Regions from separate parts of the Streptomyces sp. NPDC027962 genome, predicted to be linked through region 1. Evidence: riboswitches for the same ligand, from Rfam matches in the RefSeq annotation. Region 1 holds a riboswitch; each other region holds the start of a gene.
The links. Region 1 has a riboswitch for cyclic di-AMP ahead of ACZ4SA_RS31905 (transglycosylase family protein). Riboswitches for the same ligand answer to the same signal wherever they lie in the genome.
Positions count from the first base shown of each region.

Region 1 (2,193 bases):
GACACCCTTGCCCTGGTAGCGGTTCTGGTCACCGTCGCGGAGCTCGAGAGCCTCGAACGCACCGGTGGAGGCACCGGACGGAACTGCAGCACGACCCGTGCTGCCGTCGTCGAGGCCAACCTCGACCTCGACCGTGGGGTTGCCTCGGGAGTCCAGGATTTCCCGGGCTACGACGACGTCGATGGACGGCACGAGCATCTCCTTCTGGGATGTGACGCGAGAAAAAGTGCAGAGGTCTGCTTGGCCTTGCGGCAAGAGCCTAACCGCCCGGAGGGCAAAGGCAGGCCGATGCCCGCCCGCTGGGACGAAAAAGGGCATCAAGACTCTCGTCACCGGACAAACAGGGTCGGATCTACCTGCCGGTAACCGATGTTGGGGCTGTTTCCGGGCCCGGACGGACCGAACCCCGGGCGCGGTTCCGGTCCCAGGACGGACCGAACCCCGGCCCGGCGCGTTCGGGGGAAGGTGCGCCGGACCGGGGTGGTCGGATCCCGTGGCGGACGGGGGTGCCCCCTACATCCACGGCCTCTCACCCACGGGCGGAGGTCAGCTCAGGTGGAGCTGCTGGCCGGGGTGGATCACGTCGGCGTTCTCGACGATGTCCTTGTTCAGCTCGAACAGCTTCTCCCAGCCGCCCTTGACCTTCTCGGTCTCGGCGATCTTGCTCAGGGTGTCGCCGGCCTTGACCTCGTACTCGCCGTCGCCCTTCTTGAAGGACTTGGCCTTGGGTGCGGCCTTCTCGGCCTTCTTGGCCGGGGCGGGGGCCTCGGAGCGCTCGGAGCGCGTGGTGGGGACCCCGGAGCGCTCGGTGGAGGGCTGCGACTGCTCGGTGGAGCCGCTCGCGGGGGAGGCGCCGGACAGGCCGACGCCGCAGTGCGGCCAGGCACCCTTGCCCTGGCCGGCGAGGACCTTCTCGGCTATCTGGATCTGCTGCGACTTGGACGCCTGGTCGGCGGTCGAGGCGTACGCGGTGCCGCCGTAGGCGGCCCAGGTCGAGGCGGAGAACTGCAGGCCGCCGTAGTACCCGTTGCCGGTGTTGATGGACCAGTTGCCGCCGGACTCGCACTGGGCGACCGCGTCCCACTCGGAGGTGGTCGCGGCGGAGGCGGAGGTGGCGCCGAGCATCGGTGCGGCGATGGCGGCACCGGCGACACCGGCGAGCGTGGCGATACGGACGGCCTTCGACGGGCGACGGTGCTTGGCCTTGCTGGAACGCAGCATGAAGCTTCTCCTCACCGACGCCTACGAGGTGAGCTGTCGGGTTCGGACCTGTGAGTGCCCGGCCGCGCGTCCTTGCGCGCGGCTCCACCCCCAGCCGTTCACGGCCGTCCTTCATGGACGGCCGGGACCGGCGCTTACCTTGGGTCCCCCGCTCCTGCCTTCGGCGCTGTGAGCGACGAGTGTTCCCCCCGACCGACGGCAGGATTCGGCGTGACGGTCGACGGGGCCCGCGGTGGCGAGCGGTTCAGACCGTAAACACAGTGCTCCCCGATGTTCAAAGACGAACATCGGGGAGAAATCACCCATTCCGACTGCCTGATAGCGCCCGTTTGTGCAGGTGAGGGGCGAAGTGGCCGAAATCGGGGGGCGATTTGGGCCACTTGCTGCAAAGAGACCCTTGTCTCACCGGAACAGAACGGACAAAGGGTTGCGAATCGCCCAGCCAAACTGGCCCTAGTCCAGGCCCAGATCAAGCCGCTGACCGGGCAGGATGAGGTCGGGGTCGGACCCGACGGTCGCCTCATTGCCCTCATAGAGCGCCGGCCACCCTCCTGGCACCTTCCGCTCGGCTGCGATGTCACACAGGTTGTCGCCGGGCTGAACGGTGTAGGCGTCGGGGCTCGTTGACTCATCCACGCCATTACGAGCGGAACCGTCACCTCGTGAGGCATGGCGACCGGTTTCGCGCGCTTCGCCCGTATCGCCGGTTTCCACCTCGTCGCCGGCGGGCGCGCCGCGGTGCTTGCCGGTGCCGTCGGCAGCGTCCCCGGCCGGATCCGCCCCGGCGGCGCCTTCGGAGGCGTCAGGGGCGCCCGGCCCGGACGGGTCGGTGGTGTCGTCGCCCTTGGGGGCCGGCCGGCCGGTGGCGTCGCCCGACGACTCGGCCGCGTCCGCGCCGCCCCCTACGTCGGACCTGCCCGAAGAGTCCTCGGACCCGGCCGGCTCGACCGGCTCGGTCGATTCGGCGGGGTC
Region 1 is NZ_JBVHTA010000049.1:21,997-24,189, forward strand. It holds gene eno (phosphopyruvate hydratase) at 1-192, opposite strand, end outside; gene ACZ4SA_RS31905 (transglycosylase family protein) at 547-1,221, opposite strand; cyclic di-AMP (ydaO/yuaA leader) riboswitch at 1,225-1,397, opposite strand; gene ACZ4SA_RS31910 (transglycosylase family protein) at 1,675-2,193, opposite strand, start outside.

Region 2 (2,193 bases), on a different contig from region 1:
AACTTGGGTGGTCAACTACCGGTCACAGGCTGGTAGATCGCTGCGGCCTCCAGCCGTGACCACCGACACGGAGTGCCTGACGCTCACTCAGAACCTGCGCGGCTGAGGACCGGGCACGGCCAACGGGCCGGAGACCGGGGGCGCCGCCGGACGCCCCGGGCTCCGGCCCGGTGAAGTGTTGCGGCCTGCCGGCCGTGCAACGGTCCCGTCAGTAGGGGCCGTTCACGTTGTCGATCGAGCCGTAGCGGTCGGCGGCGTAGTTGCACGCGGCCGTGATGTTGGCGACCGGGTCGTACAGGTCGTTGGCCGTGCCGGGGACGTGGTACGCGTCGAAGGTCGGCTGGATGACCTGCAGCAGGCCCTTCGAGGGCGTGCCGTTGATGGCGTTGATGTCCCAGTTGTTGATGGCTCGCGGGTTGCCGGAGGACTCACGCATGATGTTGCGGTGAATTCCCTCGTAGGTTCCCGGAATTCCGTGCCGGGCCATGACGGCCAGCGATTCCTTGATCCAGCCGTCGAGGTTGTTCGCGTAGGTGGCGGGTTTGGCGGCGGGGGCCGTCTTCCGCTCCGAGCGGTCCGCACGGTCGGTCGCGGCGGCCCGGTCGGCCTTCTTGGGCGCGGCCTTTTCCTTGGCCGGGGACTTTGCGCCGATCGTGAGCTCGAGACCGGGGTGAATCAGTGCCGGATCGTGACCGATGGCTCTCCGGTTGTCATTGAAGAGCTCCTTCCAGCCGCCGCTCAGGGAATACTTGGTGGCGATCTTGGAAAGGGAGTCACCCGCGACCACGGAATAGGTGACGACCTTGGACTTCTGTGCGGCGACCTGCGCGGCAGCGGCCACGGTGACCGGCGCGACAGCCTTCTCCGCGGCCACGGGCAGCGCGGCCGGCGCTGCCTGCGCAGTGGTGGTGACCATGAGGGGGAGGGCGAGTGCGGCACCGCCCGTGCCCGCTGCGACGAATCCGCGGGTAAGTGAACGGGACTTGGGACGACGGTGCTTACCCTTTGCGGGCATGGCGAATTCCTCTCCGTCGCCTGCGAGGTGAGCTGTCGGGTTCGGGCTGGAGATGCCCGGTCGCATCTGATGGCGACTTCACCCCGAGCCGTTCCGGGATTCCGGATCGGCGGCTTACCTGGTTCCCCCGCTCCTGCCGTACGTGAGTGGGTGCGGTTTAACCGGACGGCGGCAGGATTCGGCGGTCCGTCCGGATTGACGGTGACGTTAAGCGAGAGGATCCCGGCGAAACAAGTCCTGAATTCCACATCACAAAGCGGACGTCTCCCCCCGACGGGCAATTCATATTGTCAGTGCCGCGTCAAAAGGCTCAAATTCCGCCCAGGCAACGGGAACTGGCCCGTGCGGCGGTATCCGCACAGAGCGGACCAGGTGACCGACATCACGAGGGATCGGGGCAACCTCCAGGGTTGCCCCATAACCCCCAAAGAGCTTCAACTCACAGGAATGCATGGCAATTCGACTTACAAACTTAATGCGGGAAAAAACCTCTATACCGGACATAGAGGAGCATTGCCGGGCAGGTCGCCTCCGTCCCCCACAGCACGAGCGGGGAACACTCAGTCCACGGGCCAGGTGTGCGCCGGCGCGTTCAGGTGCATGTAGGCGATGTACTGCTGCGTCATCAGCCGAAGCGCCTCGTGGTGGTCGACGCGGCTCGTGGCGTCTATGTGGTGGTACATCTCCGCCTGCCACACCGCGCCGTTGCGCCCGGTGACGCAGCGCTGCTCGATGATCCCCAGCAGCGGCTCCCGCCACGCCGCGTCCATGCCGGAGAGCTCGAGACCGCGATGGGCCATGGGCAGCAGACGCCTCAGTACGAGCTCGGCCACCGGCACCTCGCCCATGCCCGGCCAGTACAGGTCCGCGTCGATGCCGTGCCGCGCCGCGGCGTGCAGATTGTCCTCGGCGGCCTGGAACGACATCCGGGACCAGATCGGCCGCTCCTCGTCGACCAGGGCGCGGGTCAGCCCGTAGTAGAAGGCGCCGTTCGCGAGAGTGTCGGCGACGGTCGGGCCGGCAGGCAGGACCCGGTTCTCGACGCGCAGATGCGGTCGGCCGTGGGAGACGGCGTAGACGGGGCGGTTCCACCGGTAGATGGTGCCGTTGTGCAGGGTCAGTTCGGCCAGCTCCGGTGTGTCCCCGCCATCGAGCGTCCCGCGCGGATCCTCCTCGTC
Region 2 is NZ_JBVHTA010000028.1:85,568-87,760, forward strand. It holds gene ACZ4SA_RS24510 (LysM peptidoglycan-binding domain-containing protein) at 209-1,015, opposite strand; cyclic di-AMP (ydaO/yuaA leader) riboswitch at 1,018-1,178, opposite strand; gene ACZ4SA_RS24515 (glutamate-cysteine ligase family protein) at 1,576-2,193, opposite strand, start outside.
Region 2: it holds a riboswitch for cyclic di-AMP, as region 1 does, so the genes downstream of both, ACZ4SA_RS24510 (LysM peptidoglycan-binding domain-containing protein) here and ACZ4SA_RS31905 (transglycosylase family protein) in region 1, are expected to answer to the same signal.

Region 3 (2,193 bases), on a different contig from region 1:
TGTCGGTGCGCCGGACCTTGTAGCGGCGGTGCGGATCGTTGGACTTGAGGTAGTCCGCCTCGATCGCGTCCCGCTCCACGCCGACGGCCAGAAGTGACACGGCGATCGACAGCCCGGCGCGGTCCTTGCCGGCGGCGCAGTGCATCAGGGCCGGGACGCTGTCCTCGGCCAGGGCGTGCAGAACCTGGCTGTGCTCGGCCGTACGCTCCTTGATGATCATGCGGTAGGAGGCGATCATCCGCCCGGCGCCCTTGCCGTCGTCGAGGATGGCCTTGAGCTGATCGAGGTTGCCGTCCCGGACCATCTTCCAGAACTCGGCGCCGTCGGCCGGGTCGCTCAGCGGCAGATTCACATTGCGCACGCCGGGCAGCTCGACGTCCGGGCCCTCCAGCCGCTGGTCGGCGGCGTTGCGGAAGTCGAAGATCGTATGGAGTCCCAGGGTCGTGAGGAACGTCGCGTCGCCCGCCGTCGCGTGCGCCAGGTGTCCGCTGCGGAACAGTCGGCCGTGCCGCACCCGCCGCCCGTCCACAGTCGGCAGTCCGCCCACGTCCCGGAAGTTGCGGACGCCGGTCAGATCCGGCTCTGTCGAGGGGGCCTGCGGCAGCTGCTGCGTCACGAGGACTCCTTCAGGTACTGCCGTCGGCGCTGCTCGCCGACGATGGCGCGGCTCCGACGATACGACACCCGTTCATGAGGCACTCATCTCGGCCATGAACCAATGGTGTTGACGGCCGCGCGCCGATTTCCTCGGGGCGTGGCCCCGGCGGTCCGCGCGGCGGGTGATGTGCGGACCTGTGCGGTCCTGCGAAGGCGAGCCTCCACACCCAGGGGGCGAAATGGTGCATCTGTATAGAGTGCGAGCATTTCGGGCGACGGTGACAGGGGGGTGATCTCGGCCTCCCGTTGCCATGACCGGCACCGCATTCCCGTTCCTTCGATGGGGGTGGAAGCGAGGGGCGACAGTGCGTTGCGTTAAGTGCGGGAGTAGATGACTAAATGCATCTTCTGTCCGAATTGCTCGTTTCGGCATAACGTGCCCCGTAAGCAGGGGAGATGGGTTGCGGTCCGTGAGCAGCGTCATATCTGTGACGTTCTGTGGCCGCGTCCGGCGCGCGAGTTCCCTTCTCGGTAAGGGGATTGATGCTCCGTTGTCCACGGAGGGTGACCGGGAAATCCCCGTTGATATCAGTCCCGTCATTGATCGGGGAAAATCGTGGCTTGTCCGGGACTGCCCGACTCGCCTACGGTCACGCTCAATCCGGACGGACCGCCTAATCCTGCCGCCGCCCGGAATTCGAACCCACCCACGTGTGGCAGGAGCGGGGGACCCAGGTAGTACGCCGATTCCGGTCAATTCGGACGGCTTGGGGTGAAGTCGTGCACGTTCGCGACCGGGCATCTCCAGCCCGAACCCGACAGCTCACCTCGCAGGCGCCGGAGAGGAAAGCGCCATGCCCGCAAAGGGTAAGCACCGCCGTCCCAAGACCAACCCGATCACCCGCGGCTTCGTCGTCGCCGGTACGGGTGGCGCCGCCATCGCGCTGCCCCTGTTCGGCGCCACCTCTGCCAACGCCGCACCCGCGGCGGCTCCGGCCACCGCTCCGGAGCAGGCCGCCGCCGTGGCCCCTGCCGCCGTCGAGGCCGCCGCCCTTCAGGGCGCCAAGAAGGCCCCGCAGACGTACACCGTCGTCCCCGGCGACTACCTGTCGAAGATCGCCGAAGAGCGGAACGTCCGCGGCGGCTGGAAGCAGCTCTTCAACGACAACCGCCGCGCCATAGGCGCCGACCCCGCGCTGATCCACCCGGGTCTCGAGCTGACGATCGGTGCCAAGTCCAAGGTCAAGAACGACCCCGAGCCCCGCGCCGAGTCGCAGCCCCGTCCCTCGCGTGACGACTCGCGGCCCGCCGCTCCGCAGGCCGAGGCTCCCGCGAAGGAGGCTCCCGCGAAGGAAGCCGCCACCCCGGCGCCGGCGTCCGGCTTCTCCGCCCCGGTCGACGCCGGCGTCACCACGCAGTACCGCGCCTCCGGCGCCATGTGGTCCAGCGGTTACCACACCGGCGTCGACTTCGCCGCCCCCTCCGGCACCTCTGTGAAGGCCGTCGCCGCGGGCACCGTCGTCTCCGCCGGCTGGAGCGGCGCGTACGGCAACGAGGTCGTCATCCAGCACACGGACGGCACCTACTCCCAGTACG
Region 3 is NZ_JBVHTA010000007.1:122,483-124,675, reverse strand. It holds gene ACZ4SA_RS09260 (tyrosine-protein phosphatase) at 1-616, opposite strand, end outside; cyclic di-AMP (ydaO/yuaA leader) riboswitch at 1,292-1,449, shown strand; gene ACZ4SA_RS09255 (M23 family metallopeptidase) at 1,452-2,193, shown strand, end outside.
Region 3: it holds a riboswitch for cyclic di-AMP, as region 1 does, so the genes downstream of both, ACZ4SA_RS09255 (M23 family metallopeptidase) here and ACZ4SA_RS31905 (transglycosylase family protein) in region 1, are expected to answer to the same signal.